4 regions of the Agrobacterium sp. NPDC058088 genome follow, and region 4 is predicted to be linked to each of the others. Evidence: riboswitches for the same ligand, from Rfam matches in the RefSeq annotation. Region 4 holds a riboswitch; each other region holds the start of a gene.
The links. Region 4 has a riboswitch for cobalamin ahead of ACFVTJ_RS12045 (ABC transporter substrate-binding protein). Riboswitches for the same ligand answer to the same signal wherever they lie in the genome.
Positions count from the first base shown of each region.

Region 1: it holds a riboswitch for cobalamin, as region 4 does, so the genes downstream of both, ACFVTJ_RS07380 (CbtB-domain containing protein) here and ACFVTJ_RS12045 (ABC transporter substrate-binding protein) in region 4, are expected to answer to the same signal.
Region 2: it holds a riboswitch for cobalamin, as region 4 does, so the genes downstream of both, ACFVTJ_RS22140 (DUF1636 family protein) here and ACFVTJ_RS12045 (ABC transporter substrate-binding protein) in region 4, are expected to answer to the same signal.
Region 3: it holds a riboswitch for cobalamin, as region 4 does, so the genes downstream of both, ACFVTJ_RS13650 (acyl-CoA thioesterase) here and ACFVTJ_RS12045 (ABC transporter substrate-binding protein) in region 4, are expected to answer to the same signal.

Region 1 covers NZ_JBHVSU010000002.1:425,553-433,354, reverse strand. The annotation lists gene dmeR (Ni(II)/Co(II)-sensing transcriptional repressor DmeR) at 43-315, opposite strand; gene ACFVTJ_RS07410 (hypothetical protein) at 445-792, shown strand; gene ACFVTJ_RS07405 (helix-turn-helix domain-containing protein) at 853-1,266, shown strand; gene ACFVTJ_RS07400 (GNAT family N-acetyltransferase) at 1,470-1,958, shown strand; gene ACFVTJ_RS07395 (type 1 glutamine amidotransferase family protein) at 1,980-2,546, shown strand; gene ACFVTJ_RS07390 (hypothetical protein) at 2,643-2,963, opposite strand; gene ACFVTJ_RS07385 (CbtA family protein) at 2,969-3,679, opposite strand; gene ACFVTJ_RS07380 (CbtB-domain containing protein) at 3,691-3,873, opposite strand; cobalamin riboswitch at 4,034-4,261, opposite strand; gene ACFVTJ_RS07375 (c-type cytochrome) at 4,449-5,369, opposite strand; gene ACFVTJ_RS07370 (c-type cytochrome) at 5,457-5,891, opposite strand; gene ACFVTJ_RS07365 (LysE family translocator) at 6,094-6,738, opposite strand; gene ACFVTJ_RS07360 (helix-turn-helix transcriptional regulator) at 6,872-7,582, shown strand; gene ACFVTJ_RS07355 (metallophosphoesterase) at 7,571-7,802, opposite strand, start outside.
Region 2 covers NZ_JBHVSU010000011.1:88,766-96,567, reverse strand. The annotation lists gene ACFVTJ_RS22150 (cobyric acid synthase) at 1-615, opposite strand, end outside; gene cobO (cob(I)yrinic acid a,c-diamide adenosyltransferase) at 617-1,234, opposite strand; cobalamin riboswitch at 1,369-1,587, shown strand; gene ACFVTJ_RS22140 (DUF1636 family protein) at 1,707-2,132, shown strand; gene cobW (cobalamin biosynthesis protein CobW) at 2,129-3,166, shown strand; gene cobN (cobaltochelatase subunit CobN) at 3,204-6,554, shown strand; gene cobG (precorrin-3B synthase) at 6,554-7,802, shown strand, end outside.
Region 3 covers NZ_JBHVSU010000004.1:100,614-108,415, forward strand. The annotation lists gene ACFVTJ_RS13630 (MFS transporter) at 1-1,001, opposite strand, end outside; gene ACFVTJ_RS13635 (LysR family transcriptional regulator) at 1,092-1,943, shown strand; gene ACFVTJ_RS13640 (GNAT family N-acetyltransferase) at 2,024-2,602, opposite strand; gene ACFVTJ_RS13645 (LysR family transcriptional regulator) at 2,686-3,573, opposite strand; gene ACFVTJ_RS13650 (acyl-CoA thioesterase) at 3,576-3,932, opposite strand; cobalamin riboswitch at 4,030-4,239, opposite strand; gene ACFVTJ_RS13655 (DUF1852 domain-containing protein) at 4,536-5,519, shown strand; gene ACFVTJ_RS13660 (methionine synthase) at 5,545-6,573, shown strand; gene ACFVTJ_RS13665 (hypothetical protein) at 6,885-7,247, shown strand; gene ACFVTJ_RS13670 (Lrp/AsnC family transcriptional regulator) at 7,488-7,802, opposite strand, start outside.
Region 4 covers NZ_JBHVSU010000003.1:437,910-445,711, reverse strand. The annotation lists gene ACFVTJ_RS12060 (pseudoazurin) at 1-473, opposite strand, end outside; gene ACFVTJ_RS12055 (ABC transporter ATP-binding protein) at 470-1,270, opposite strand; gene ACFVTJ_RS12050 (FecCD family ABC transporter permease) at 1,267-2,295, opposite strand; gene ACFVTJ_RS12045 (ABC transporter substrate-binding protein) at 2,292-3,323, opposite strand; cobalamin riboswitch at 3,481-3,716, opposite strand; gene ACFVTJ_RS12040 (GNAT family N-acetyltransferase) at 3,767-4,645, opposite strand; gene argE (acetylornithine deacetylase) at 4,848-5,972, shown strand; gene ACFVTJ_RS12030 (2-hydroxyacid dehydrogenase) at 5,995-6,918, shown strand; gene ACFVTJ_RS12025 (cupin domain-containing protein) at 6,947-7,303, shown strand; gene ACFVTJ_RS12020 (aldehyde dehydrogenase family protein) at 7,495-7,802, shown strand, end outside.

The DNA of each region.
Region 1 (7,802 bases), on a different contig from region 4:
GAACTCTGCCGGCCTTTCTTCATTCCGCCGGCATGCGCTGATTCACCGGATGTACGTCTTCAGCACCTGGGCCAGCTCTTCCGCCGCCCGCGCCCGCTCATCTTCATTTTCAGCATGCACGACATGTTCGTGCAGATGCTCCTGCATCACCTCTCCCGTCAGGCCTGAAAGCGCGCCGCGCACCGAAGCGAGCAATTGCAGGACCTCGCCGCAGGGCTTGGCATCATCAAGCGCACGCTCCACCGCCTCCATCTGCCCTTTCAGGCGGCGGATGCGGGCAAGCAGCTTGTCCTTGTTGCGGATCGTATGGGACATGAGCACCTCATATACTATAGGGGGGTATAGTATATTGCTGTTATTTTTTGCGCAAGGCGTGCATGACGCAATCTTCGGGAATGTTTCGGACCTTAAAAATGCTCCATCAGAACTAGGGGACTCACGGTCATGACGACTATCGCAGCAACCAGCAGCATCAATTTCGCCTCTCCCGTCCGCGGCATCGCGCCTGCGCATAACCGGGAAAGCCAGTCTACCACCGAGGCTCTGCAGGAGCTCACGCGGGCGGCCCATCGCGCCATTTCGGTGGCAGGCAATGTCGCCACCACCGTCGCTCCGCTGGCCGGGGCCTCCGCGAGCCTGGCTGCTGCTCTCTGGAACATGGACAGCGGCGCTTCCGCCCCCACTGGCGCCAATGCTGAGGTGGCCGCTTCCGCCCCGCCGGATATGGCAAGCCTCGAATCGCAGATTCTGAAGGCATTAGCCCAGGCGCTTGGCGTCAACGACGCCGCTTAAGGCCATTGAACCGGGGACGGAAAAGCCATATCTCTAGAGACTGGAGATATGGAGAAAGCCATGCTGTCCATCGGTGAACTGTCGAAACGCACCGGCGTCAAGGTACCGACGATCCGCTATTACGAGCAGATGGGCCTCATCCGCGAGGCGGATCGTTCGGATGGCAACCAGCGCCGTTACGAAAAATCCGACCTCGAAAGGCTGGCCTTCATCCGCCATGCGCGCGATCTCGGCCTGAACATCGAGGCCATCCGTGAGCTGCTCGCGCTCAGCCAGCACCGGCAGATGCCCTGCGAGGGTGCTGATCGCATCGCCGCCGAGCATCTTGCCCATGTGCGCGAGAAGATTGCCAGCCTGAAAAAGCTGGAACACGAGCTGGAACGCATCGTCTCCCATTGCCACGGCCATTCGATCGAGGATTGTTATGTCATCCGCGCGCTTTCCAACCATGGCATGTGCGAAGGCGAGCATTGAGCCGAAAACCGAGCTTGACAGATGACGGATTCGGGCGCATTGCATCTCTCATGATCAACGAACGCGCACCCATCTCCTGCTCGTACTTTTGGGCCTTCCTTTAAGGGCGGCTCGACAGATCATATTGTCAACAAGCCGCCGTCAGGCGGCTTTGTTGTTTTCAAACGTCCTGACGGCACCGATAAGACCAAAGGACCGAAGAAATGACCGAAGATAGCTCCCTCACATTGGAAAGACCGCCCGTCGTCATCATTCGCGGCGCGCGCAAGACGGATTTGCCCGAGCTCAACGAGATGATCACGCTGCTTGCCTCCTACCATGGCGATGCGGCGGCGATCACGCCGGCGAAGCTTGAGCGCGACCTGTTCGGCGCCCTGCCCTGGGTGCATGGTCTCGTCGCCGAAGCCGATGGCGCGCTGATCGGTTACGCCCTGCTTCTGCCGCTCTACAGGGCGCAGGAAGGCCGGCGCGGGCTTGAGCTGCATCATCTCTTCGTGCGTGACGGTCATCGCGGCCATGGCACCGGCCAGCATCTGGTATCCCGCGCCCGCGATATCGCCAAGCGCCTCGGCTGCGACTATCTTTCCGTCAGCGCCACGACCGGTAATGTCGCGGCGCATCGTTTCTACGAAAACATGGATTTCGCGCCGCGTCCGGTTACCGGTATGCGCTACATGCAGTCCATCGCCTGATTAAAAACCACGGAGACGGCCATGACACGGATCGCCATTGCGCTCGCACAGGATTTTGCGGACTGGGAACCGGCGCTGCTCGCTGCGGCGGCACGCAGCTATCTCGGCGTCGAGATCGTTTATGCGACCCCGGACGGGCGGCCGGTAACGTCGATGGGCGGGCTGAAGGTGACGCCGGATACACCCTATGATGCGCTCGATCCCGTTGACTTCGATGCGCTCGTCATTCCCGGCGGTCTCAGCTGGGAAAAGGGAACGGCTGTCGAACTTGGCGGGCTGGTGCAGCGCTTTCGCGAAAAGGACCGGCTGGTGGCCGGTATCTGTGCAGCCGCTAGCGCGCTGGCGGGCACGGGTGCTCTGAACGATGTTGCCCATACCGGCAATTCGCTCGCCTCACACAAGGGCTATCCGGCCTATCGTGGCGATGGTCTTTATCGCGACCAGCCGAAAGCGGTCAGCGATGGCGGCATCATCACCGCACCCGGCAGCGCGCCGGTGAGTTTTGCTGTGGAAATTCTGAAAAGCCTTGGCCTCTTTGGTCCGGAAGCCGAGGCGGAACTTCAGGTTTTTGCGGCGGAGCATCGGTAAGGCGGACGCTGATATTACAGGTCGCCTAAGCCCCCACCTCATTCCTGTGCTTGTCACAGGAATGAGGTGGTGCAAAATACGAACGTCCTGGCACCCTCACCCATCACCCCGATCAAGCACCCGGCACACGCGCGCCACGGGCTCCTCGTCCTCCCCGGCAATCGCACGGCGAATATCGCGGCTGTTCAAATGCAGACTGCGGCCGGCGGGTAAATTTGCACGTTTTATCTTGGCAAATGCCGCCAGCAAAAAGGCTGCTTTATTGTCGTGGAAAAAGGCAAGAGCCGCCTGCCCCGCGGGACTCGGCCCCAGCACGGCCTTGAAGGCAAGCCGGTGTACGGCGCAAGGCGCGCCGTGGCCGGGAACGGCAAAACGCAGCGCATCGAGTTCGTCACTCCATTCCGCTGCGTCTTGCATGGTTTTCAGGCCTGCTGGAAGCGCTTCAGGAAAAACGCGCTCAGCGTGCCGAGAAGCGCCCAGAAAACGAAGCTGGTGACTGTGGCGGCAACGATGAACTGGCGTTCCAGCGGCAGCGGCGCCAGCGCATGTTCGCCTTCCGGCGGTAGGGGCGCGCCCACCACATGCGGCGCGACGATCAGCACCAGCGCCAGAACGATGGCCCATGGCTCGCGGCGGAATGCGATCAGCGCAATGCCGCCCGCGGTTGCGGCAACCGTCGAGAGCCACCAGATCTGCCGTGCCTCAAGCGCGGCGGCCGGGCTGCCCGGCAGTTCCGGCGGCAGGCCGATCATGGGGGCGAGCATCACGGCGGCAAAACCGGCAACACCCCACAGAAGACCCTCGCGCCAGCCAGCATTGGTGCCGCGCAGCGAAATGAGGCCGGTCAGCACCAGCGCGTACCCGATGGCGGTCAGCACATTGGCGGCGACGGTGTAGGCGGTACGCTCGAAACCATCGGCCGGCGCCCAGGCCTCTTCATTGTGCTCGTGGGCGGAAGCCGCAGCGCCCGGCGCAGGCGCATCATGGCTGTGGGGTGCTTCGCCGGCGCTTTCAAAAGTTTCCGCCTGAAGGATGAGCGGCGTGGTGCCGACAGCCTGCATGGCCGAGACAGCGAAACCGCCGACAATGCCGACGAGCACGGCGGTAAAAACGATATTTCGGAAAGACGACATGCTACTTCCCCTCAATGGCAGGGGAAGGCATTGGCATGGCGCGTGTCGTGCGCGGCATTGTGAACGGCTTCCACATGGGAAAAGCCGACAAAACCGACGACGAACAGGCCGAGCACGATCGCGGTGAGCGATTGCGCGAAGCTCGCTGTTTTTGCAGACGCGGCGGCATTGGCCGTATTCTGATTAATGGACATGGTGACCCCTCTCCGGCGCGACCCCGCGCCTTTGGACGCGGCCGGGCGGCAGAAGCCGCGAGACCGCATGCGATATACTTCACCACGGGGATACGAGACTGACACAGGGCGGCATTGATCCCGCCACCCTGAAATTCCGCTCTTCCGGACACCCCGCCGGCATGGATATTTCCGTGATGGCAGGTCTCCTGGCTTACGGGTCAAAACCTGAAACACCTTCCCGGCATCGCCCTCGCCTTGAATGGGGCGAGATGGCTTGCCAGTGGCATTTCGTTTCAGGCTCTCCGCTCACAGTTGCGGGGGCAGCCACGAATGAGGATGTTTCCCTATCGTGTTCCCTTTTCACCTTCCGGAACGCCCGGAAGGAACCATCACAAGGTTGTTATCCGCCGGGCGAGAGCGGGAGTCAATGGTGGCCGCGTTTGCTTTGAACGCACAGGGCTTTACGGCCCTCTTCCGTGATTCTCGGGCTTGTCGCGAGAATCCAGCCACGTAGCGTCAAATCCATCAGTTGTGGATGCTCGGGACAGGCCCGAGCACGACGTGAGGTGCATGGCGGGCGCCAGCAAGCCTTTTTACCGCGCCGGTATCGCCTTCAGATAGGCGGCAATCGCATCTCGGTCTTCGGCGGTCAGATGCGCCATGTTCTGCTGGACCTTGACCATGGAGCCGCCGGCGCTGTCGAAGTCAGGGGTGAAGCCGGTTTCGAGGTAGCCGGCAATATCGGCCTTCGTCCAGCTTCCAATGCTCTGCGAGCCGGGGGTGATATCAGGAATGCGGCCCTCGCCTTCCGGATTGGGACCACCGGCCAGCCACTGACTAGCAAGGAAGCCGCCCAGCGCATCGCGCGGCGTGTGGCATTCGCCGCAATGGCCCGGCCCTTCCACCAGATATTGGCCGCGCAGCAATTCAGCATTGGCGTTGGCAAGTTCGACGCGCGGCGGTGCGGAGGGATCGAAATAGAGGAACTTCCAGCCGCCCAGCGCCATGCGCAGGTTGAAGGGGAACGGCAGATCATGGTCCGGCGCGTCGTTCTGGCTGGCCGGCAGGGTTCTCAGATAACCGAAGAGGTCGTTGATGTCCTTCTGCGTCATGCGCGCATAGGAGGCATAGGGAAAGGACGGGTAGAGATGTTCGCCGTTCTTGCCCACACCCCGCGTCATCGCATCGCCGAATTCAGCCAGGGTCCAGCCGCCTATGCCATGTTGCGGATCGGAGGAAATATTGGGAACATGAAAGGTGCCGAAGGGGCTTTTCAGCGCCTGTCCGCCGGAAAGCGTCAGCATCCCCTCGCCCTTGGCATCGGGTGCGGCATGGCAGCTTGCGCAGCCGCCCGCCCAGAACAGCGTTTCGCCATTGGCCAGATCCGGTTCGCCGAGGCTTACCCAATGGCTTGGCGCCTGCCGCTGAGGGGCGGTAACCCAGGTGAATATGCCGTAGCCCGCAATGGCCGCGACAACGGCCCCGCCCACGAGTTTCGTCCAGATGGAGGACATGCCCTCTCCCCATTCTCACCTGACCCGGTCAGATGTCTTTCGGTCGGAAAAACGCCGCCGGGAAGCGGCGTTTCCAAAGTGCTTCGATTACTTCTTCAGACGATAGGTCTGATGACAGGTGCCGCAATCGGCGCCGAGGGTCTTCATGGCGGTGGCGACGCCAGCCTGATCGGTTGGGAGATTGGCGAGAACCGTGTCCGCATCCGCGCCGAGCTTCTCGGCCTTGGCCTTGAAGTCCGCGAAGTTTTCCCAGATGGCGGGCGCAGCGGCGCTACCGGTTTCCGAGCCGGCGGGGAACTGGTCCGGGAAAGCCTTGGCATTGGTGCTGATGGTCGTCACGGCTGCCTTGACGGCGGCAGCGTCAAAGGGTTTTTCGCCCTTGGAGATGGCGGCGAGCGCCCCCATGGAGCCGCCGATCTGCTTCATCATGCCTTCGCGTTTTTCGACTTCGCCGGCAGCGTAGACCGCTCCGGCGCAAAGACAGCCGAACAGCATGGCCGCCGTGATGGTTTTGAGTTTCATGCACACTCTCCTTGATTCCGGCGGGAACACCGGGCGCTAGATAGAACGGGGCGAGGATGCCCTTTCCGGATGGCGAAAAGAAGTCACATTGCGGTGAATTTCACCACAAAAACAGAAGTCTAGACGCGGCCTGGATGCAGGGTCACGGTTGGCTCTACGGTGCGGATCTGACGGCTGGCTGAAATTGAGGGGCATCCCTCAATCATTCGCCCACGCTCCAGGAAAATGCCTCCCAAAAGGTCATGAGCGCAGCGGCAATCAGCAGAAAGCCTGCGGCGCGGCCGATGAAAATGGTGGCAGCGGGCGACGAGATGAGCCAGGCCCGGCTTCTGTCGGCCGTCAGGGCCACGGTTCCATAAACGGCGAACTGCGTCACGGCCACCATGGCACCCATCACCAGCCCCTGCATCCAAATCGGCCCGAAGCCGGGTTTGATGAATTGCGGATAGACCGCCATCATGAAGAGATAGGCTTTGGGGTTGGAAAGGCAGGTTATCACCGCCCTCCAGAATGCCTTTCTGGAAGAGGCGGTAGCCTGCGCCTCATCGCCATTGACGGTGATGGCGCTGCGCATCAGGCCGATGCCGATCCAGACCATATAGGCAGCCCCACCGATGAGAAGCGGCAGGAACAGCGATGGCAGCCAGGTGGCAAGCAGGCCGACGCCGGCTGCGCCGTAAAGCGAATGCACGATGCCGCCGGCGCTCATGCCGCTTGCCGCGGAAAGCCCCGTTTTCCTGCCGCCAGTCAGCGCGCTTGCCAGTACAAACATCATGTCCATACCCGGTAAGATGATGATGCCAAACAGGAGCAGGAAGAAAAGCCAGAGATTTTCAGCATAATTCATGTCAGTATCCCTCAAAGCAGATGATGGTACATTCGGGAAAGCGTTTGTTTCTCAATGTGTTTTTCCGCTTATAAAAAGTGCCAACTGACAGCGTTGTGTCAGTTGTGTCGACCATCACATGGAAATGTGGATTATGCGCAAGGCGTCGAGACTGTTCGAGATCATCCAGATCATGAGGATTGCGCGCAGGCCGGTTACTGCGCAGTCCATTGCCGAGGCGCTGGAGGTGACCGTGCGCTCGGTCTATCGCGATATCGCCGCGCTCCAGACGATGCGGGTGCCGATCGAAGGCGAGCGCGGCGTCGGTTACATTATGCGCCCCGGCTTCAATCTGCCGCCGCTGATGTTCTCCATCGAGGAGACGGAGGCAATCGTGCTTGCGCTCGCCATGGTCGCCCGCACCGGCGATACCGAATTGCGGCAGGCAGCGAAAAAGGCAAGCGACAAGATCGCCGCATCCCTGCCCGAACCCCTGTCGAAGACCCTGTCGGCCAATGCCTTGCACGCCTGGGGCAGCGTCGCGCCCTCTCCCGCTGGCGTCGATCTTGCAATGGTGCGGCGGGCGGTACGCGACGAGGAGCGGCTGGGCATTACCTATCGCGACGAAAGCGGCGTGGAAACGCAGCGGCTAATCCGGCCGATTGCGGTGATCTACTATTCCGAGACGGTGAATATCGTCGCCTGGTGTGAATTGCGGCAGGCCATCCGCAATTTCCGTTCGGACCGGGTGCTGGACTGCGCGGCGACCGGCAGCTTCTTCAAGATGGAAGGTGAGCGGTTGCGGCAATTGTGGATAAGCGGCTGGCAGAACAGCCAGCCGACCATCCCCCACTCACAGCCGTAAAAGGCGATCCTCCTCGCGTCCGAAACCGCGGATGACGATGCGGTCGGCGAAGACATCTGATATGGCGAAGGTGTTCTGGTCGGGCGTATCGACCATGCCCTTGAAATTGACGAAGTGGGTGGTGCCCCGCACGCCATAATTCCCCTCATGATTGTGGCCGTTGAACCAGGCGACGACCGAGGGGTGCGAGCCGAGCAGTTCGAGAATGCGCGGCGCGTCC
Region 2 (7,802 bases), on a different contig from region 4:
CAGCGCCGGATCGCCACGAAAGCGGTTGACGATGAAGCCTTCGATCATTGCCGCGTCATCGACGTCGAGCACCGCCTTGGTTCCGACGAGGCCGGCAATGACGCCACCCCGATCGATATCGCCGATCAGGATCACCGGCACATCGGCGGCCCGTGCGAAACCCATATTGGCGATGTCGTTGGCGCGCAGGTTGATTTCCGATGCGCTGCCAGCCCCTTCCACCAGCACCAGATCGGCCTGTTGTTTCAGGCGCTCGAAACTATCAAGCACGCGTGGCATCAGCCCGGCCTTCATGTGCTGATAGTCGGCTGCCTTGGCATTACCGACGATCTTTCCCTGTACCACCACCTGTGCGCCGGTTTCGCTCTGCGGCTTCAGCAGCACTGGATTCATGTGCACGGAAAGCGGCACGCCCGCTGCCCGTGCCTGCAGGGCCTGCGCGCGACCGATCTCGCCGCCATCGGCGGTGACAGCGGCATTGTTCGACATGTTCTGCGGTTTGAACGGCAGGACGGAGAGGCCACGCCGGGTGAATGCGCGGGCAAGGCCGGCCACCATCAGCGATTTGCCGACATCGGAGCCGGTTCCCTGAAACATCAGTACCCGGGCAGTCATATCAGAATTCTATCCCGGCTTGAGCTTTCACGCCTGCCTTGAAGTGATGTTTCACCAGCGTCATCTCCGTCACCATGTCGGCGACGTCGATCAGCGGTTGCTTGGCGTTGCGACCGGTGACGATGACATGCAGATCGGGCCGGCGACTGGACAACGTTTCGACAACCTCTTCCAACGGCAGGTATTCGTAACGCAAGGCGATGTTCAGTTCGTCAAGAACCAGAAGGCCGATAGTTTGATCGGCCATCAGAGCCTTGGCCTCCTCCCACGCCTTTGTCGCTGCTGCGACGTCACGCTTGAGATCCTGCGTGTCCCAGGTGAAACCTTCGCCCATGGTGCGCCACACGATCTTTTCGCCGAACAGGGTCAGAGCCTGCTGTTCGCCTGTCGACCAGGCACCCTTGATGAACTGAACGATGCCGACCCTTCGCCCGGTGCCGAGCATACGCAGAGCAAGACCGAAGGCCGCTGTGGACTTGCCCTTGCCGGGGCCTGTGTTGATCATCAGCAGGCCTTTTTCGATGGTCTTTTCGGCGACTTCGGCGTCCTGCACCGTCTTGCGGTTGACCATTTTCTGCCGGTGGCGTTCGGCTTCGCTGTCGCTGATGTCGCGGGTCATCGCCTTTTCCTTCTCATCCATCGGCCTGGAACCTTATGCCCCCGCCATTCGGAGCGGCGACTATACTCAATTTGCCGCACCCGGCAATGTGCCGGTCACGGGTGCGCGGCATTGACCCTCACACCCGTTCAGCCTAATGGTAAGGGACTGACGGTCTTTTCCCGGCAACGGGAAAAGCTAAGAGGGAACACGGTTCCGCCCCGACAAAGGGTCATTCCGTGGCTGCCCCCGCAACTGTAAGCGGTAAGCCCGCGCCGTAAAGCCACTGGACCTCTCACGGGGTTCGGGAAGGCGGTGTCCGGGTGTTGATAGAGCCGCAAGCCAGGAGACCTGCCGTTTCAGGAAAAAACGTCTGCCGGGCGGGGTGCTCCGGTCAGTCGGTCAGATCGAACTGCCGGTTTGCGCCCGTCCGCATACCGTTTTCGATATCCGCACCCCGAAGAATTTTAATTTGGCGTGGGAACGGGACGGTTTGGATATTTCAGCGACATCTTCATGTGCAAACGCGAGCGCACTGAGCAAAACGGCGCCCGGCGTCACCGTCTTCGTATGCCGGAGCTGTCGCGATGATGTCGATCCGAATGCCGAACCGCGCCCCGGTTCGCGTCTTGCCGATGCCGTTATCGAAAAGGCGCAGGAGAGCGGTATTGCCGTTCGTTCCGTCAATTGTCTTGCCAATTGCAAGCGTGGTCTCAGCGCCGTTCTGCGCAGCGCCGATGGCTGGTCTTATGTGTTTGGCGGGCTGACGCCGGATGATGCGGAAGACCTGCTGACTGGCGCGCGGCTGCTTTCTGCCGCGCCCGATGGCCTGATGCCCTGGCGCGGCCGCCCCGAACCCTTAAAGCGCGGCATGGTGGCGCGCATTCCCCCATTCGATTTTACCGAGGAGAGATCATGAGCACCCTTGTGGACCGCGTTCCCTGCACCATCGTCACCGGCTTTCTGGGGGCCGGAAAAACCACGCTGCTGCGTGGCCTTCTCGAAAAGCTTGACGGCAAGCGTCTCGCCATCATCGTCAATGAATTCGGCGATATCGGCATCGACGGCGAAATTCTGAAAGGTTGCGGCATTGAAAGCTGCCCGGAGGAAAACATTGTCGAGCTGGCCAATGGCTGCATCTGCTGCACGGTGGCGGATGATTTCCAGCCAGCCATCGAACAAATCCTCAGCCGCCAGCCGAAAGTGGAGCATATCCTCATCGAGACTTCCGGCCTTGCCCTGCCGAAGCCCCTCGTACAGGCCTTCCAATGGCCTGCGATCAAGAGCCGCGTGACTGTCGATGCCGTGGTCGCCGTGGTGGACGGTGCGGCGCTGGCCGAGGGTCAGGTTGCTCATGACATGGAAGCGCTCGCAGCCCAGCGCGCCAATGACGAGGTGCTCGACCATGATGACCCGGTCGAAGAGGTCTTCGAGGATCAGGTTGCCTGCGCCGATCTCATCGTGCTCACCAAGGCCGATCTTCTCGATGATGCCGGTCTCGACAAGGCAAAGGCGCATGTCCTCGAACATCTGCCGAAGGCGGCAAAGATCGTTGTGGCTTCGAATGGCGCCATCGATCCTGCCGTGCTGATCGGTCTCGGCCTTGCGGTGGAAGAGGATATCGAAAACCGCCGCACCCATCATGATGGCGAACTTGACCATGAACATGATGATTTCGACAGCTTCGTCGTCGATCTGCCGGCTGTTACCGATCCGGAAGCTCTGGCGGCCCGTATCGCCGAGACGGCCGCTGCCGAAAATGTGCTGCGTATCAAGGGCTTCATCGAAGTCGCGGCCAAGCCCATGCGTTTGCAGGTGCAGGCGGTCGGCAGCCGCGTCAACCATTATTACGACCGTCCGTGGGCGGCGGGTGAGGAGCGCCGCAGCCGCCTCGTCATCATCGGCGAAAAGGGTATCAACCGCGAAAAGATCGAACAGATGCTGGCCGCGTGACATGAGCTGCGACGCACTTTTACTGGAAAAGCTTTGAATGCATATTCTCGCCACCACGTCCTCGTCTCTGGACGACCTGATCGAGCCGGTTGATCTCAACCAGCCCCGTTCGGATGTGGTGGTGCTGTCTTTTTCGGCAAGCGATCTTGCCGGGCTTGAGCGGGCGTGGCGGCAGGCGGGAGATAAGCTTCCATCCCTTTCTGCCGCGAACCTGTCCGAACTTCGGCATCCGATGTCGGTCGATCTCTGGATCGAAAAAACAGCGGAACATGCCCGCGTTATCCTTATCCGGATTCTCGGTGGTGCGGAGCGCTGGCGCTACGGGGTCGATCAGCTGGCCATTCTGGCGCGCGGGCGCGGCATCAAGCTTCTGCTTTTGCCGGGGGAATGCAGCGAGAGGGATGAAAAGCTCGAGGCTGCCTCCACGGTTGATAAGCCGACGCTGGCCTCCGTTCTCTCCTTCTTCCGGGAAGGTGGGGCGGAGAATATGGCCCGCCTTGCCGCTGGCCTTCCTGTTCTGGCGGATGGCGGAGAATGGCCGGATATAAAGGCGGTGCCCCTCCCGAAAGCTGGCTTTTATCGCCCGGATCTGGGTGTTGTGGGGCAGGAAGAGGCTTGTGCGGGGTTTCCTGCCGGTGCGCCAGTTCTGCCCATTCTCTTTTACCGTTCCATGCTTTTGGCGGAAGATGCAGTACCCGTTGATACGTTGTTTCAGGCGCTCTCTTCCCGCGGTTTTGCGCCCCTGCCGATTTTTGTCAGCGGGTTGAAGGATGGGGAAGCGATCCGTTTTCTCGAAACGGTGCTGCCCGCTCTTCGGCCTGCAGCCATCCTCGCGGCTACGGCTTTCGCCAGCCAGACGGATGACAAGGGCGAAACGCTGTTCGATCGCCTCGGCGTTCCCGTTTTCCAGGTGGTGATGGCAACCACCCGGCGTGACGGCTGGGTGGAAAATGCGCGCGGTCTCAATCCCTCCGATCTTGCCATGCATGTCGTACTGCCCGAGTTGGACGGGCGGATTCTCGCGGGTGCGATCTCGTTCAAAAAGGCGCGGACAGATGGCGGGGTCAGCCTTCTGAATCTGCCGGAGGCGGATCGTGTCGAACAGGTGGCGAACCGCATCGCGGCCTTTCTGCGACTGAAATTCGCGCCACCGCAGGATCGCCGCATCGTCATCCTGATGCCTGATTATCCCGGTGCCGCGCCGGGGCGCACCGGTTATGCCGTTGGTCTCGATGTGCCGCAAAGCGTGCTCGAAATGCTGCGCGATCTTGCCGATGCCGGTTATGCGGTGAAGGATATTCCCGAAACGGCACGGGCGCTGCTCGATCGTATCGAGAGCCAGGAAGCGGCAGTCGATCTTTCCACCTATCGGAATTTTCTTGCAGATTTGCCGGAGGCTGCTGGCAAAGCCGTGCATGCGACGTGGGGAGTTGCGGAAGAGGACGGTGCTTTCGTTGATGGCAAATTCCATTTTCGTGTTGCCCGCTTCGGACAGGTCTTCGTGGCGCTCGCGCCGGATCGGGGACGAAACGAGGATCGGCGGGTGGATTATCACGACCCTGCCCTGCCGCCGCGCCACGCGCTCGTCGCCTTCGGCGCATGGGTGCAGCGCGCTGCTGCGGCGCATGCCATCGTGCATGTGGGGGCGCATGGCACGCTGGAATGGTTGCCGGGCAAGACGGTTGCGCTTTCCCGCGATTGTTTTCCGGAAATCGTCACCGGCTCGCTGCCGGTGGTCTATCCGTTCATCGTCTCCAATCCCGGTGAAGCGGCGGTTGCCAAGCGGCGTATCGCCGCCGTGACCATCGGCCATGTTCCCCCGGTTTTGGTGAATGCCGGGCTTTCACCGGAACAGTTGGCGCTGGAACAGCTGGTGGATGAATATGCGCAGGCCGATGGTCTTGATCGCCGCCGCCGCGACCGGCTGGCGAAGCTGATTGTCGAAAAGGCGTTGGAAACCGGGCTGGCGGCAGAGGCGGGCGTGGGTGCGAAGGACGATGCCGATACGGCCCTCTCCCGCATCGATGCCTTTCTCTGCGATCTCAAGGATTTTGCCATCAAGGACGGTCAGCATGTTTTCGGCCGCTTCCCAGAAGGCGAGACAGATCCTCTCCGGCTTGAGAGTGGGAAGGCCGAGAAAGCCGCGCTGCTGGCGGCACTCGATGGCCGGCACATTGCCCCTGGCCCCTCCGGCGCGCCGGCGCGGGGGCGTCTCGACGTATTGCCCACCGGCCGCAATCTTTACGCGGCCGATCCCCGCACCATGCCGACGCCGACAGCGTTCGAGCTGGGCCGTATGGCGGGCGAAGAAGTGCTTCGGCATCATCTGCAGTCCCATGGCGACTGGCCGAAACATCTGGTGTTCGATCTCTGGGGCAGCGCCAGTCTTCGCAATGGCGGTGAGGATGTGGCGCAGGCGCTGCATCTGATGGGGGCGAGGCCGATCCATGATCCTGCAACCGGCCGGGTCACCGGCATCGAAGTTCTGCCACCGGCGAGCCTAGGACGACCGCGGGTCGATGTGACTTTTCGAATTTCCGGCCTGTTCCGCGATATGTTCCCAGCGCTGATTGCGCTTCTCGATGCCGCCGCCAGGGCGGTTGCACGGCGGGACGAAGCGCCGGGCGACAATCCTTTGGCGGAGGAAGCGGCAGCGCTTGGGCATATCCCCCCGCGCATCTTCGGTTCTGCGCCCGGCACATACGGTGCCGGTATCGAAGAAAAGCTTGCCAGCGGCACATGGGATGAACGCGAGGAGCTGGGGCAGGCCTATCTCGATGCCGCAAACCATGCCTTTGGCGGCGCCGATGGGCTCGAGATCTTCGAGGACGCCGGCTTTACGGAGTTGGTGCGCCGGGCCGATCTTCTGGTTCATACCGGCGATGATCCCGGGCGCGATCTTCTCGACGGTTCTTCCGATGTCGCCTTCATTGGTGGTTTTTCCGCTGCGAAGGCGGCACTCGGCGGTATCGCCGATATCGTCGCACTGGATACGACCGATCCGGCACGCCCGCGGGCGCGATCCATGACGCAGGCGCTGACGCGAGTGGTGCGCGCGCGCGCCGTCAATCCGCGCTTTATTGCCGGTCAGATGCGGCACGGGCCACGCGGAGCGGCGGAATTTGCGGAAACGGTGGACCGGCTGGTCGGCTTTGCCGAAACAACACATGCGGTGTCCTCCTCGCTGATTGAGGCGCTTTACGATGCCTATTTCGGCAATGAGGACGTGCGCGATTTCATCCTGCGGGAAAATCCAAAGGCTGCTGAGGTGATGGCCGCGCGCTTTTTATCCGCCCGCCGCCGTGGCCTGTGGCACAGCCGCCGCAACGCGGTGGATGCAGAGCTTGAAATGCTGATCCCGCCCCGATCCGAAAGGGTGGGTGCTTGATGGCCGCCGCTGCCGATCCCGTTCAGCCTTTTGGTCGCCGTGGTCTGTGCCCGGCCCTGTCCGCCCCCATGCAAACCGGCGACGGTTTTCTGTCGCGGGTTGCGTTCGAGGCGGATATTTCACCACGTGCGATGGTTATGCTCTGCGGTCTCGCCGAACGCCACGGCAATGGATTGATCGACATCACCGCGCGCGGCAGCCTGCAATTTCGCGGCCTGACGCGGGAAAGCGCCTGTTCGCTCGAAAAGGATGTTCTGGCGCTTGATCTGCCACTACGCGAAGGGCTTGCGGTGGAGACTTCGCCCCTTGCCGGCCGGGATGACGTGGAAATTGCGGATGGCCGTTTTGTCGCCGAGGAGATCAGAAAAGGGGCTGACGCCCTTGCGTTGCAGGACAAACTCGCGGCCAAAACCTCTATTGTCATTGATGGCGGCGGACGCCTCTCCATGGGTGATTTTCTGGCCGATATTCGTTTGAAAGCGATCCGGCTGGAGGGTCGGACATTCTGGCAATTGCTTCTCGGGGGGTCGGAAAGCAAGGCATTGAATGCGGGATTGGTCGAGCCGGTTGCGGCGGCCAGCGTCGTTCTGTCGCTGCTTGTTTTTCTCGCTGAAAAGGGACCGCTTGCCCGTGGCCGCGATCTGGATCAACGGACCGTGAAGGCGGTTTGTGGTGACCGCCTGCTGGATCGCCAAGCTGGGAGCGAAGCCCAGCCTCCCTTTCTGCCCCTAGGCGTGATGATGACGGGAGAGAGCCGCTTCGCCGTTGGTATCGCGCTTGCTTTCGGACAGGTTCGCGGTGCTGACTTGGCGCATCTCTGTGAGCGGGCTGACACGCTCGGTATCAAGGCCCTGCGGCCATCACCGAACCATAGCCTGCTATTCTTTGGGTCGTTGTCGGCCTGCAATGCGTTGCTTGAGACAGCGGTGGCATTCGGCTTCGTCACGACGGCTGGTGATGCGCGGTCCTCCATCGCCGTCTGTCCCGGCGCTCCGGGCTGTGCCTCAGCTTTTCTTCCCACGCACAAACTTGCGGCTTTCGCTGCCGAAGACTGTGCTGCCTTGCTGGATGGTTCGTTCACGCTGCATATTTCCGGCTGCGGCAAGGGCTGTGCACATCCCACGCCCTCGCTTTTGACCCTCTCAGGCAGTTCGGATGGCCTGGCATTCTCGATTTCCGGCCGCGCCGGTGACCCACCAGATGGGATTTTGCCCTTCGAGCAACAGAAGACCTCGCTTTCGCGGCTTG
Region 3 (7,802 bases), on a different contig from region 4:
ATCCCGAATATCCCCAAGATGACAAGCACGAGGAGGATAACCGCTGGTGGCGTGCCGATCGGGAGAAGCGCGAGGAGCGTGGCGGCGCCGGCAGCAATGACGGACACCAGTCCGAACGATTGACCACGAAGACCGGGTCGGTAACGATCGCTGAGCCAGGGGAGGAGAATGCGGCCGGGAATTCCCGCAAGCTGTGTTGCTGCAAACATGGACGATGCGACAAAGAGACCAAGCCCCAGTCCGTCCGCCATGAAGCCGATGACGTGTGCGGTTAGGGTGAACTGAAATGCCGACATGGCAATACCAAGCCGCAATACGGGCCAGAAGCTGCGATCCTGTCCCACGATGCGGGCAAGTTTTAACAAGGGAAGCGGACGCTCTGTTTTTGCCGCTACATCGCCTCCTTCACGATACAGCCCCCAGAAGAGCGCAGCGCCGGCGATGGAGACTCCAGCGCACAGCCATGCCGCCGCATGCCACCCGTAACGAACTGCCATGAACGGCAGGAGGGCTGCTGCAATCATCGTTCCGAAGGGAACCGCGGCCTGCCGAAACCCGGTGGCTATTCCACGTTTGGCGGGAGGGAACCAGCGCATGATCGCCCGCGTGCCGCCCGGTTGGACAGCAGCGTAGGTGCCCCCCAGAAATGCCATGCAAACGAGCAGCGCGGGCAGGCTGTTTGCCAATGTCGCCGCGCAGGCCATGGCGATTGCCATGCCCAGCATGGCAATGCCGACGATACGACGCTCGCCGTGAATGTCGATGGCACGGCCGAGCGTGAACATCGTCGCAATCTGGACGCCGTTCATGACCGTGACGGCAAGCGACGCGGATGCGAGGGAAACGCCAAATGCTTCTCGCCAGAAGGGTACGAGAATGTAAATTCCCTGCGATACGAATGAGCCTGCGGTCTGCGTTCCGACCGCCACAGCAAGCACTGCCCATATGCGGGGATCGGCGACAGGGGCAGCGCTAGGCGAGGACGAAGAAATCTGTGACACGAAAAGCTCCTACTAAGAGTGTCGTGCAATATCCGTCCTGAAGCGTCGATAGAATTAGGGGCTTGCAAGTTTCAGCGATAACAGTTTGTTATGAATGCCATGCGCTCATTGGATCCCGAGGCCGTCGAGGCTTTTCTTCTCGTTGCCGAACTGCAATCGTTCACACAGGTGGCAGGCGTGATGAATACGTCGCAAGCGGCGATATCATTGCGCCTACGCCGCCTCGAAGACATGCTGGGACATCGTCTGGTCGAACGGACACCGCGCCGCGTGCGGTTGACGGCGGCAGGCGAACGCTTTCTGGAACCCGCGCGCGCCTATGTCTCTGCTGGCCGCCGTGCACTTGATGTCTTCGGTCAGGAGCCGACGCGGCTGGCGATCGGTGTCACACATCATCTGATCGGGGCCGACCTGCCGCGGATACTTCGGATGGTCAGTGAGCGCGTGACAAGCGTTACACTTCATCTTCGCACCGCCGGCACGAGAAACCTGCTTGAACTGTATGATGCCGGAGAGCTCGATGCGATCGTCGTATTGCGGCATGATGATATCCGCAGGGATGGAGAAACGCTGTTTCAGGAAAGCTTTGGCTGGTATTGCGCTGCGGATTTCGATCTTCGTTCAGACGTTCCCGTGCCCCTCGTGCTTCAACCCGAGCCCTGCAATTTACGAGCCATGGCTCTTCGGGCGCTGGAGAGCGCGGATAGCGCCTGGCGCGAAGTGTTCGTCGGGACCGGGGCAACGGCGGTGGGAGCCGCTGTCGAAGCAGGGATTGGTATCGGGCTTCTGGCGCAAAGCGCTGCTCCCGCCGGTGTAAGGCAGGTCAGGAACCATGCGCTCCCGGAGCTTCCGAAACTGGATGTCGTGATGATTTCCACGGTCACTGGCGACCATGCGAACGCCGTGCTTCGACGGATTACAGGGGCATTTCGCCCCTCCTGAAGCGGCGGGCGTTTTAAGGCCCGAATCGCAAGGATCAGTCGAAACGGCTCCGATTGAAACACAAAGACATCTTCGTGTTCTCATTCAAAATCGCCATGCAGAGACTTCTCGAAGTCCACACTGCTATCCGTTCCGCTTGGTGACGGATAGGAGAACCGACCGAACTCGTTGTATCTCTGGCTCCTCCAGAAACGAAGCGTGTCGGGTGTTTTTGCGTCGGCGTGAAGATAGGAGGTGATGTAGCCCAGTTCGCGTGCCCTGGTCTCCAGAGCTGAGACTACCGACGACCCCAGTCCCTTCCGCCGGGCGCCTGGCTCCAGATAGACCCGGACGATCTGACACACCCTTTCCGCGTCGCGGTAGCGATCTCGCAGGCGTTCTCTCGTGGGTGGCTTTTTTCCCAGACCGTAGAGACCTCCAGCAGCGATGATGCGTCCTGCATCATCCCGGACGAGAAGGAAACCTCCGCGCTCCCCGTTCGAAAACCAGTTTTCGGGTGTGGCACTCAACAGCGAGTCCAGATCGGAGTGCCAGGCGGGCGTGTAACCGATGCCGTAGAATTCATTGATCATCCGTAGACAGAAAGCTCGGGCTTCCGCTTTTACTGTATGTGCGGCGTCATCTGCGAGCCAGCCCGACGATGAGTTATCAATATGCATACAGGTGCTTCCTCCGGCTAGGGCCGCGAACCGATCAAAATCGGCAAGCCCGGTTATAGCAATGCCGATAAGGCACCGACTCGTCAGGCCAATGTTTTTCGCGAGGTCTCGAGAAACCCGGCGATAAAATCAACAGTGTCGTCACCATCTCTTAAACCGAGATGGATGCTTTTCTGGATGCCGCTTTGACCGATGCGGACGGAGCGGACCCCCAGTGCTGCCGCTTCCCGTCGCACCAGCCAATCGGGAATGGCACTGACCCCGCGGCCTGCCGCTACAAGCTGCAGCATCATTTCCGTCGTCTCGATATTTCGGTGATGGCGCAAGCGGCAATTGACCGGCACCAGGAATTGCGTGAACACATCCAGCCGCTCCGGCGGTACCGGATAGGTAAACAGCGTCTCATCCAGCAGATCCGCAGGTTGGGCATGGCGTTTCAGCGCCAGCGGATGATCGACTGGCACCGCAAGCACGAGTTCGTAATCGAACACCGGCAAATAGTGAATCCCGGGCATCTCGATAGGATCCGGTGTGATCAGTATATCGATCTCATATCCAGTCAGCGCCGCCACGCCGCCGAAAGCGAACGAGGTCGTTAGTTCCAAGCCTACATCTGGCCATTCCATGAGATAGGGTTTTGTGACGCTCATCAGCCACTGGTGGCATGGATGGCATTCCATGCCGATCTTGAGCGAACCTCGTTGTCCGTGGCGATAATCCGACAGAACATTCTCAGCTCTCTCGATCTGGGGCAGAACGCGTTGCGCTAGTGTCAGGATATAGCGGCCCGCATCGGTGAGACGAAGGTTGCGGCCATCCTTTTCCCACATCGCCACGCCGTACCGATCTTCCAGCTTGCGGATCGTGTGACTGAGAGCAGACTGGGAGACATTCAGCCGCTCCGCCGCGGCCGTGAGGCTGCCCATGCGGTCGACTTCTCGCAGGATCGAAAGATGTTGCCTGTCCAACATGGTTATGCCCCTTCCTTCTCAGGGGAAATGATTTCGGCCGGGTCGTAAACGGGAACCGGCCGGTGGTCCTTGTCGACCGCCAGGGAACGGCGTCCGGCCTTGAGTGGTCTCGCCGCGGTTTCGATGATGTGCCCGATGTGTGCGGGTTGCCTGAAATCGATGCGTTCCCAGGACGCGGTTACGAAAAATGTTCGCCAGAAGCAAGTTGCCGCAATGAAGGCGACGCGATCCATAAGAGCGAGGCCCGTTCCCCCAAAGAGAGTGCCGTGATGGTTGGTATCTCCGGGAAAGACGATATCGATGAGACTGGTTATCGAGCCGCGCTGGGCAGGCTTTTTTATCGTTGCGGTCTCTGTCATCGGCGCTGCCATCAGGTTGTGGCAGGGCGGGACATGACGCAGAGGCAAAGGCACGGGAATGCCTGTCGCGAAAGCGGCACTCCGGGACACCCCGCCCGTGGACGTTATCGATCGCGGCAGGTCTCCTGGCTCGCGGGTCATAGCTTTGGTCCGTCTTCCCGAGGCAGGCCTCAGTGACGTGATGGACTTTCGCTCGTCGCTTACAGTTGCGGGGGCAGCTTCGGATTCAGGCTGTGTTTAAAGCCTTTACCGAATTCCCTCTTAGCTCCGGACCTTCGTCCGCAGAACCACGATGGCTAATCAATGTCGCATGTCGTTGAACTGGTCAAGACATCTATCACTCGAATGTAATCGAAGAGCTGAGGGGTGCGAAACAGATGACATCCAGTCCAGCGACACGTCCAACCATGAACATGGCTCATGCTTCAATGAAATAAAACCATTTTTACTAGCTCAAATTCTCGGGCACATATCACATACTTCTCAATTATGGTCAGCATAAACGGTGACTATCTGAGGATATGGAAAGCAATATTCGATGTATCCTGAAATATAGTTCAAAAAATTCGATGGTTATATCGGTGACTAGGGAGTCGGGTCGCGATGAGCAGAGATTTTAATTTTGATCTCAAGAGAGTTTATTTCAACGAGGATTATCATCCTTCAGAAAATACGCGCATTACGACCAATTTTGCCAATCTCGCTCGAGGGAAGAACCGGAAAGAGAACCTGCGCAACGCCCTGAGGATGATCGACAATCGTTTCAACGCTCTGGCGTATTGGGATAATCCTGAAGGCGATCGTTATTCTGTGGAGCTCGAAATCATATCCGTCGAAATGAATATTGGTGCTGAAGGCAAGAATGATGCTTTCCCACTGATTGAAATCCTGAAAACGAACGTCTTCGATCGAAAAACCAACGAGCGCATTGACGGCATTGTCGGCAATAATTTCTCCTCTTATATCCGGGATTACGACTTCAGCGTGGTGCTGCCGGAGCACAACAGAAACCGGGCCCAATTCAGCACGCCAGAAAAATTTGGCGATCTGCACGGAAACCTGTTCAAGTGTTTCCTGGAGTCGGCCGCTTACAAGGAGAATTTCAGCAAGCCGCCAGTCATATGCCTGAGCGCATCAAGCAGCAGAACCTATCATCGGACTGACAACCGGCATCCCGTGTTGGGTGTCGAATACCAGCAGAATGAATTCTCTTCGACTGACCAATACTTCAAAAAAATGGGGTTGCGGGTCCGCTACTTCATGCCTCTGAATAGCGTCGCTCCACTGGCTTTTTATTTTGTCAGTGATTTGCTCGGTGATTACACCAATCTCGAGCTTATCAGCACCGTCAGCACGATGGAGACTTTTCAAAAAATCTACCGGCCCGAGATTTATAACGCCAATTCTGTGGCGGGCGCGCGTTATCAGCCAGACCTGAACCACCAGGATTATTCACTCACTCGAATTGTCTATGATCGGGAAGAACGTAGCCGGCTAGCTATCGAGCAGGGCAGGTTTGCCGAGCAGCATTTCATCAGGCCGTACAAGACCATTCTCGAGAAATGGTCTGCCGATTGCGTCCATTGACAAACAAAACACAAGGTAATCTATCATGAAAACACTGTTGCCCACATCAACCGCCGGCAGCCTGCCGAAACCCTCCTGGCTTGCACAACCTGAAAAGCTCTGGTCACCCTGGAAATTGCAGGATGAGGAACTGATTGAGGGCAAACGTGATGCCCTGCGGTTGTCCCTCAATGATCAACAACAGGCAGGCATCGATATCGTCAGTGACGGTGAACAGACACGACAACATTTTGTCACGACGTTTATCGAGCATCTCAGTGGCGTCGATTTTGAGAAACGTGAGACCGTCAGAATTCGCAATCGCTACGATGCCAGTGTGCCGACGGTCGTTGGCGCAGTGTCTCGCGAAAAGCCTGTTTTTGTCGAGGACGCCAAATTTTTGCGTCAGCAAACCAAACAGCCAATCAAATGGGCCCTGCCAGGTCCCATGACCATGATCGATACGCTCTATGATAGCCATTATAGAAGTCGCGAAAAACTGGCCTGGGAATTCGCCAAGATCCTAAATCAGGAAGCAAGAGAACTGGAAGCTGCTGGTGTCGACATCATCCAGTTCGACGAACCGGCATTTAATGTCTTCTTTGACGAGGTGAATGACTGGGGCGTTGCGACGCTTGAAAAGGCAATCGAAGGGCTCAAGTGCGAGACCGCCGTCCATATTTGCTATGGATACGGCATCAAGGCCAATACGGACTGGAAAAAGACTCTGGGGTCGGAGTGGCGACAATATGAAGAAGCTTTCCCAAAACTGCAGAAGTCCAACATCGATCTGATCTCGCTGGAGTGCCACAACTCCCGTGTTCCGATGGATCTCATTGAGCTCATTCGCGGTAAAAAGGTGATGGTTGGCGCCATTGACGTGGCAACCAATACTGTCGAGACCCCGGAGGAAGTCGCGAATACCTTGCGAAAAGCGCTTCAGTTTGTAGATGCCGACAAGCTCTATCCTTGCACCAATTGCGGCATGGCGCCCCTCTCGCGTCAGGTAGCAAGAGGCAAGCTCAATGCCCTGGGTGCAGGGGCGGAAATCATCCGAAGGGAGCTTTCGGCCTGATACTGATAATGTGACGCGAGGAAGAGTGACCTCGATCGCAGGTCTCCGATGGTTTTGAGATTTATCGACATGGTCTAACGGTCCCGCAGTCGAGGAGAACTGGCCGATATGAACATGGTGCTCCACCGCTTTGACATCGTGGACAACGCCAGCCATCATGCCGGTCCCCTTCTATGGAATGAGTAACAAGTCGGAAGACTGGGAATGCCGGCGAGTACGGGGTCATATCCGCCATTGCCTCCCGCGGCGGAGGCGCTATCATGGCCGTGTTGTAAGATGGTAAGCTTTGGGAGGAGCGATACGTGAGACGGATGTGGCCAGACGAATTTGCCTTTCTGCTGGACGATGCGGAAGAGGTTGACCTTCATATTCCACCGGTAGCACATGACGATGGTTCGCCAGGAAAAGCGATATCCAGAAGGGCTTTGAAAGCCCGTATCAGTCAGCAGGATTTTGAGAAGATCTGGCCTCTCGCAGAGGTTCGTTATCGGTTGAACGGCAGGCTTGCCGGCAGGGCGATTACGCTGATCGCCAACAACCCCCATTACCAGAAATGGCATCCCTCGGATGGCGGCAGTGTCGAGAGCGTGTCCGATAGCGGTCAGAAACACACGACGCCCTATGTGATCGTGCACTTTCTTCTTGATGATGTTCGCGAACCTGCCGAAGCCTGAAATCCGCAGAGCCGTTTCTTGCCGATGATGATGGAACATGCCGCGCAGCCCAGATAGTTGCGCGGCGTGTTCTATATAAGGCCCTCGCCGACGTCGGATGCCGCATCGTTCGGAAGTCTGTTTTTTCCTTCTTTCCCGCCGTTAGGCTCGGAGCATCGCGGGATTGATGCCGACTGCGTATTTTAAACGGGCGCCGGAGCTCTGGGGTGCAGCTGCTTGCTGCCAACGCTGGTTGCGACGTCAGATGCGGCGCGCCTTGATCGTGTTCATCACGAAGCTTGTCTCAATGGTGTCGACGCATTTCAGCTTCGCGATCTTTTCCTTGATGAAACGCTCGTAATCATCCAGCCCGCCGCACATGATCTTGAGCATGTAGTCCCTCGAACCCGTGACCAGATGACATTCGAGAACCTCCGTCCAGTCAAGAACGGCCGTCTCAAACATCCGGATCTCGTCATCGTGCTGGCGGCTAAGGCGGACGGATGCGAGGGCCGTCATGGTCCACCCCTCAAATGCCGGGTCGATGATTGCGGCGTACCCTTTGATAATGCCCAT
Region 4 (7,802 bases):
CCCGCCTGCTCGAATAATTCCTCCAAGCGCGGCTTCGCACGGCCGGGCACGTCCACCGTGCGGTAGCTCTGCGGCAGGGTAGCCTCGCCGACCTTGATCAGCATGACCATGCCCATGCCGTAATGCGGCGAGCATTTGATGCCGTAAAAGCCCGGCTTTTCAAAGCCGGTCTCGAATTCGTCATTGATCCGGCTTTTGAAACCCTCGACACCTTCCGGGATCATGCCATCAATGGTCGCGGCGTTATGGCTCTTGTGAGTAGGCACAAAGCGCACGCGGTCGCCAGGCGCTATTTCGAGAAAATCGGGCTCGAATACCATGGGGCCTTTTTCGCCCCGGTTCAGCATTTTCACCTCGAAGGTCTCGGCTGAAGCCAGAAGCGGAAAGCACGTGAACGCCACCGCAATGACGGCAGTGACGCAAAAAAGTCTGACCTTTGCAGCGGAGCTTGCGAGTGTCGTCGATGTCCTCATCGTGCCAGTACTTTCCTTGTTGGATCAGCCCGCCCGTGGGCCGGCAGAAAACGAATATGGGAAAAACCGCCCTCATCCGTGCTGACCGCACATTCCACCCCGAAAACGTCGGCGATCCTTGCCGCCGTCAGGACCTCGCGCGGCGGCCCGGCCGCGATCATCTCGCCCCGATGCATGATGGCGACGCGGTCGCAGAACATGGCAGCATGATTGAGATCATGCAGCGCCGCCACAACGGTCAGCCCCTGCCGGCGCACAAGATCAAGCAGGCCGATCTGGTGTCCGATATCGAGGTGATTGGTTGGCTCGTCCAGCAGCAGGATGTGCGGCTCCTGCGCCAATGCTCGTGCAATATGCAGGCGCTGCCGTTCACCGCCGGAAAGGTGGTGCCAGCTGCGTTCCGCCTTGTCGGCCATATCCACATTGGCAAGCGCGGCATCAACGATGGCGTCGTCAATCTGCGACCAGGCGGAGAGCGGGCCGAGATAGGGCGTCCGTCCAAGCTCTACCGCCTGCCGCGCAGTGATGCGCTCGGTGGTTTCAGCCTGCTGCTCAACGAAGGCGAGCCGGCGGGCAAGCTCGCGCCGCCCCAATGAGCCAAGTGGATCCTCACCAAGCGTAACGTGTCCACGTCGCGGTTTGCGGATGCCGGCCAGCATGGACAGAAGCGTGCTCTTGCCGGACCCGTTGGGACCGATGATGCCGAGAAACTCCCCGGAGCCGACATCAAGCGAAATGTCGCGGACGATATCGATATTGCCGGCATGAAAATGCAGGCCGTGGGCGGATAATTTCATGATCGCCCCCGCTTCTGCCCCAGAATGAAGGCGAAAGCGGGCGCACCGACCAGTGCGGTGATGACGCCGATCGGCAGCACCTGTCCCGGAATGACGATACGCGAGAGAATATCCGCGACGATCATGAAAACCGCGCCGGTCAGCGCCGTCACCGGCAGCAATATGCCGTGGCGGACACCAACGAAGATGCGCGCGGCGTGGGGAATGACGAGCCCCACAAAACCGATGGAGCCGACCAGCGACACCATCGCAGCCGTCATGATGGCGGAAACAGAGATCAGCACCGTATAGACCCAGCGCACCGGAATGCCGAGCGAGGCTGCGGCCTGACCGCCGAAGGCGAAGGCATCGAGCGCCCGCGCGTACCAGAGACAAACGATAAGACCCGCAAGGCTGACCGGTAGCGCCAGCCAGACATCCGGCCAGCGCACGCCGGAAAGATTGCCGAGCAGCCAGAACATGATGCCGCGCGCCTGTTCGGCATTGGCGGATTTGGTGACAATGAAGGAGGTCATGGCGTTGAACAGCTGCGAACCGGCAACGCCCGCCAGAATGATGGCGCTGTTGCCATGCCCCGCCCGCACGGCCAGAAGGCTGACCAGCGAAAAAGCGACAAAAGCGCCGATGAGAGCGCCCGCCGGCATCGTCAGAAAGCCCGCGCCGAAGCCCAGAAGCGCCACGGCGACGGCGCCGGTGGAGGCGCCGGCGGAAATTCCGAGAATATAGGGATCGGCAAGCGGGTTACGCAAAAGAGATTGCAGCACCGCCCCGGCGAGCGCCAGCGACGCCCCGCAGCAGGCGGCAACAACGGCGCGGCTGAGACGGTAACTCCACACGATGCCCTCATCCAGCGGTTCAAGCGGATAACCCGCGTGGAAAACGCGGTTGGCAATCGTCTTTACTACAACATCCAGAGGGATGGCAGTTTCGCCGATGGCCGCCCCGGCCATCAGCGCGACAAGCAGCAGGGCGAGCGCGGCAAATGCCAGCCCCGCCCTGCCAAGATGGGTGGAGAAACGGTTCACTTGGCAAGGCCAGCGGCCGAAATCGCCTCGGCCAGCGTTTCAATACCTTCGATGGTGCGAATGGTCGGGTTCATCGCCTGCGCATCCATCTCAAACACACGACCTTCCTTCACGGCGGGCATGATGCTTGCCACGGGATCGCTGGCCAGGAACTTCAACTTGACGGCAATGTCATCGGCGGGGAAACGACGTCGATCCATCTTGCCGGCAACAACCACAGACGGATTGGATTTGGCGATGGTTTCCCAGCCGACGGTCGGCCATTCCTCATCGCTTTCAATGACATTCTTCAAGCCCAGCGCGGACATGATGTAACCGGGAGCGCCATTACGGCCGGCGACATAGGGATCGATATCCAGTTCGGCACTGGAGAACCAGAAGACGGCGGAAAGCTTGCCATTGGCGGAGGCGATCTTCGCACGGGCGGCTTCCTCGCGCTTCTTCAGGTCGGCAACAACTTCTTCTCCGCGATCCTGCACGTTGAAGATTTTGGCGAGGTCGCGGACTTCCTGATAGATCAGCTCCATGGTGAAGCCGGTGTTGCGCACACCATCACCGCCGCCGGAATTGTCCTTACCGACGCAATCGGCAGGCGAGGTATAGACGGGAATACCGAGTTCGGCGAATTGCGCCGGCGTGCCAACAACACCCTCGGGACCGATCTGCCACTGGAACTGCGTCGTAACGAGTTCAGGCCTCTTGCCGACAACGGCCTCGAAGCTCGGATCGTTATCGGCCAGCCGTTCGACCTTGGCGTTGGCCTCCTCGTAGCCCTTAAGAACTGGACCGATCCACAGCGCCGTGCCGACGACCTTGTCCGCAACACCAAGCAGGTAAAGAACCTCTGTCGTGCTCTGGCCAACGGAAACGGTGCGGGCGGGCGCCTGCTTGAAGGTGATCTCCTGACCGCAGCTGCTGATTGTCAGGGGATAGGTGGTTTCGGCAGCATTGGCACCGACAACAGGCAAAACCAAAAGTACGGCAGCCAGAAAGCCGGCATGGACCGGCAGGCGTCTAGAATGAAACATGTGTTCTCCAGTCGAAAGTAAAACTTATTCCAGAGCAGCAGGCGTCAGAACGCGCAGCAACAGCGGGACGTCTTGTACGGAGAACGGTAATAGGACGCAAACGAAATGTTATGAAATAACATTACAAAATCCTCCTCCGGGCTTCCCCGCCCGTAACGATGGTTCATATTTTGACGGCAGGTCTCCTGGCTCACGGATTTGCGTCTCTCATCTGCCTTCCCGCATTCCGAAAAATACAGTGGCATGACGCCTTTGAGCGTCACTGGGATGAACGACAATCCGCTTACAGTTGCGGGGGCAGCCACGGCATTGGACGAAAAAGATCGCCCGCACCATGTTCCCTATTAATCCCTTCGCCTTTCGGCTGCAGGAACCGTCCCTTTCTCACATAAGGGGCAACAGACGGGGCGTCAATTGCGATCGTGTCGCAGCTCAGCACAAAGTCAGAACAGGGAAGGACCCGCCAGCGCAAAAATCTTTGCCGCGCCGGACCCCATGGGCTGCGGCACGTCTTTGGACATGGTCGTCAGCGTTTCGATCACCACCAGGCCGGATTGCGCCAGAAAATCGGAAAAGGAGCCGCTGTCGCGCACGGCATCGAGACGGACAAGCTGTGCTTCCAGATCGGCAAAATGCCGCCTGACGAGCGCGATTGCATCCGTTTCCTCCACTGCAACGACCGGACCCACGATATGGCCTCGCCCCGCTGCCCGGCGAAAGGCAAAAGCGACAAGCCGGCCAGCCTCGAACAGGCCGTAGCCTGTCTTTTCCCTGAGAAGGCGCGACAGGACGCGTCGGCGCGAAATGCCAAAAGCCGCCCGGTCCATGTCAACCACATCGGCAAAATGGTCTTCTGATAGCGGCTCAATCTTCTGTTTTCTGCCAGGGGACGGCATCTCTGCCGGACATTGCGCTTTTCCCCGAAAGAGATGCACTTTTTCCGTCTCTCCGGCAAAACCCAGCCCGGCAAACAACCGCCTCGACTCGTTCGTGGCATTGAGTCTTAGTGATATGGCTGGGAATTTTTCCAGAAGTCGCCGCACCAGCCATGGTGCCACACCCTGCCCCTGGAGGCGCGGCGAAACGATGACCATGCCGAGCGTCGCAAAACCCTCATCACAGGGAAACAGCATGGCGGTTGCGACGACGCGGTCGATCTCATCAAGTGCCGCGAGGCCAACACCACACTGCCGCAGAAAACACCATTCATTCGCGTGGTATCGCCATCCAACAGCCATGGAGAGGGCATGCAGATGATCCGCCTCTACATCGGCGATATCCACGGTTCGCAACTCGAAACTATCGACCTTGAGCAGCTCCATAGCAAACGGCTCTCATTTCCTCCGGTGCGGAACCTTGATCCCGGCAGCCCAGCCCACGACTTCCGAAGATAACCAGCCTTGCCAGCACGAATTTTCCGAAAGCACTGGAAGGACACAACAATCTACCGAAAACATGCGCATTTCAGCAGATAAACGCCGCCTGCCACTCTAAGCTTTCGGCGTTGAAGCAGCGGAGGCAGCCATGAACGCAATCGAAATTCTGGAGCGTCTTGTCGGCTTCCCATCGGTCGTCGGAACCGACAACGGCGATATCGCCGGATGGATCGCCGATTATCTGGAAAACCACGGCGCGAAAGTATCGCTGCTGGCCGGGCCCGAAGGCGACCGCGCCAATCTCTTCGCGAGCTTCGGCCCGACGGATGTCGCAGGATATATCCTTTCCGGCCATATGGATGTGGTGCCCGCCGGTGAGCCCGAATGGTCCTCCGATCCCTTCACGCTGAGAACCGAAGGCGATCGTCTTTACGGGCGTGGCACCACCGATATGAAGGGTTTTCTCGCCACTGTTCTCGCCGCAGCACCGGCATTTTCGCGCATGGCGCTGAAACGACCGGTACACATTGCCTTTTCCTATGACGAGGAGGCCGGTTGCCGCGGCGTGCCGCACATGATCGCCCGATTGCCGGAATTATGCGCAAAGCCGGTGGGCGCGATCATCGGCGAGCCGAGCAATCTGCTTGCCGTGCGCGCCCACAAAGGCAAGGCCGCCGCGCGCATCACCATTCGTGGCCGCTCCGGCCATTCATCGCGGCCCGATCAGGGCGTCAACGCCATTCACCTCATGACCGGCATCATGGCAAAGGCGGTCGCAACAGCGCAGGCGCTGACACAGGGGCCTTTCGAAGCGACCTTCGAGCCGCCCTACTCCTCCTTGCAGATCGGCACGGTGAGGGGCGGACAGGCGCTCAACATCATTCCAGACCATTGCGCCATCGAGCTGGAAGCGCGCGCGATTGCCGGCGTTTCGACACTCGCGCTGCTTCAGCCGGTGCGAGATGGCGTGGAAACGCTCGCCGCTGAGGGCATCGATATCGAATGGACACCGATGAGCGACTATCCGGCATTGTCCCTTGCCGGCGATGCGCCACTGGCAAAGCTTCTGGAAGAATTGACCGGCGCGCCCTGCATCGCCGCCGTCAGCTATGGCACCGAGGCCGGGCTTTTCCAGGCGGCCGGTATCGACGCCATCATCTGCGGCCCGGGTGACATCGGTCGCGCCCACAAGCCGGATGAATATATCACCGCCGGCGAATTGTCCGGCTGCCAGTCAATGCTGGAAAAACTGGCAAACCGCTGCACGGTTTGAACCTTCGAAACACGGATTTCAAATGACGTTTTTCTTCAATTCCGACGCCAGACGCGGCGAGATTTTCCGGCAGGCGCTCGCTCGCGAGCTGCCGGATCTGCCCTTTTCGATGGATGCCGCAAGCGTCGACCCGAACACGGTTCGATACCTCATCAGCTGGACGGTGCCCGAAGATATAGGCCGCTACCGTAACCTCGAAATCCTGTTCTCTATCGGTGCAGGTGTCGACCAGTTTCATATCGACGCCGTCCCTCCCCATGTGAAGGTCGTGCGCATGGTGGACGAGGGCATCATCCGCATGATGCAGGAATATGTGATCCTTGGCGTGCTGGCGCTTCACCGCAATTTGCCCGCCTATGTCAGCCAGCAGCGTCAGGGCCTGTGGAAAGCCCTGCCGCAGCGCCAGGCGGACGAATGTCGTGTGGGCGTTCTCGGCGTCGGCATGCTGGGCATTGCGGCGCTGGAGCGGCTCAGACCCTTCGGTTTTCCGCTGTCCGGCTGGAGCCGCTCACCGCGCGAGATCGATGGTGTTACCTGCCATCATGGCGAGGCCGGGTTGGCCACGATCCTCTCGACAAGCGATATACTCGTCTGCCTGCTGCCGCTGACGGAGGAAACCACCGGTCTGTTGAACGGCGAACGTCTGGGGATGCTGCCTGAGGGCGCGGGTCTAGTCCACGCCGGTCGCGGCAGGCAGCTCGATCACGATGCGCTCGTCGACGCGCTGGATCGCGGCAGGCTTTCCGGCGCGGTGCTTGACGTGACCGAACCCGAACCGCTTCCGGAAGACCATGGTTTCTGGACACATCCAAAAATTCTCCTGACGCCGCATGTCGCCAGCGTCACCCAGCCGCATTCGGCAGCCCGAACCGTTGTCGAGAACATCAAACGATACCAGTCCGGTCTCGAGCCGCTCGGCCTCGTTGATCGCAACCGCGGATATTAAACCCACACCGTTCCAGGAAAGGACACCCATGCCGCTTCTCAAAACCATCGACACCAATCCCGCCTTCGAACCCAAGGCCTCCAAGGCCCTGCCTGAACGCCTCATCTCCGGCGACCCGGCCTTCAAGACCTGGGCGCTGGACGAAGCCCGCAACGGCACCGTCCATACCGGCATCTGGGAAGCAACCCCCGGCGAAAGCCGCTCTATCAAGGGCGAGACCTTCGAGTTCTGCCATATTCTCGAAGGCGTCATCGAAATCACGCCGGAGGGCGGCGCACCGTTGCGTTACACGGCGGGCGACAGCTTCGTCATGAAGCCGGGTTTCGTCGGCGTATGGAAGACCATCGAGACCGTCCGCAAGATCTACGTCACCGTGAACGGCTGAACTGAAATCCCGTACTTTCGGCATCAGCCGTGAAGGTTTGTGCCCAGAAAATGCCGACGGACACACGCACCGAAGATTGCGCTGTCCGCTGGCGACAAAACAGGATTTTCGTTCACCGCCGCCGCCGCACTCGGTCGATGCTGCTTGCCATCAGGGACTAGCCTTGAGGCGCATCCAAAAAGGGTTTCCCCATGACGCTCAGCTTCGATCCAGACAGCCTGTCTTTGCCGATCGGCCATTTCATCGGCGGCCGGTTGATCCCGGCTCAAAACGGCATCGACATGCATCGCCCGTCGGATGGCATCGAATATGCCGGCTGCCCCAGAGCGGACGCCACACTGGTCGACGAAGCGGTGCAGACCGCCAAGGCCGCGCTGAAAACCAGCAATTGGGGTGGCATTCGCCCGCGCGAACGCACGAAGGTCCTGCAACGCTGGGCCGACCTGATCGAGCAGGAAGCCGAAACGCTGGCGAAGATAGAAGCGCTGTCCTCCACCCG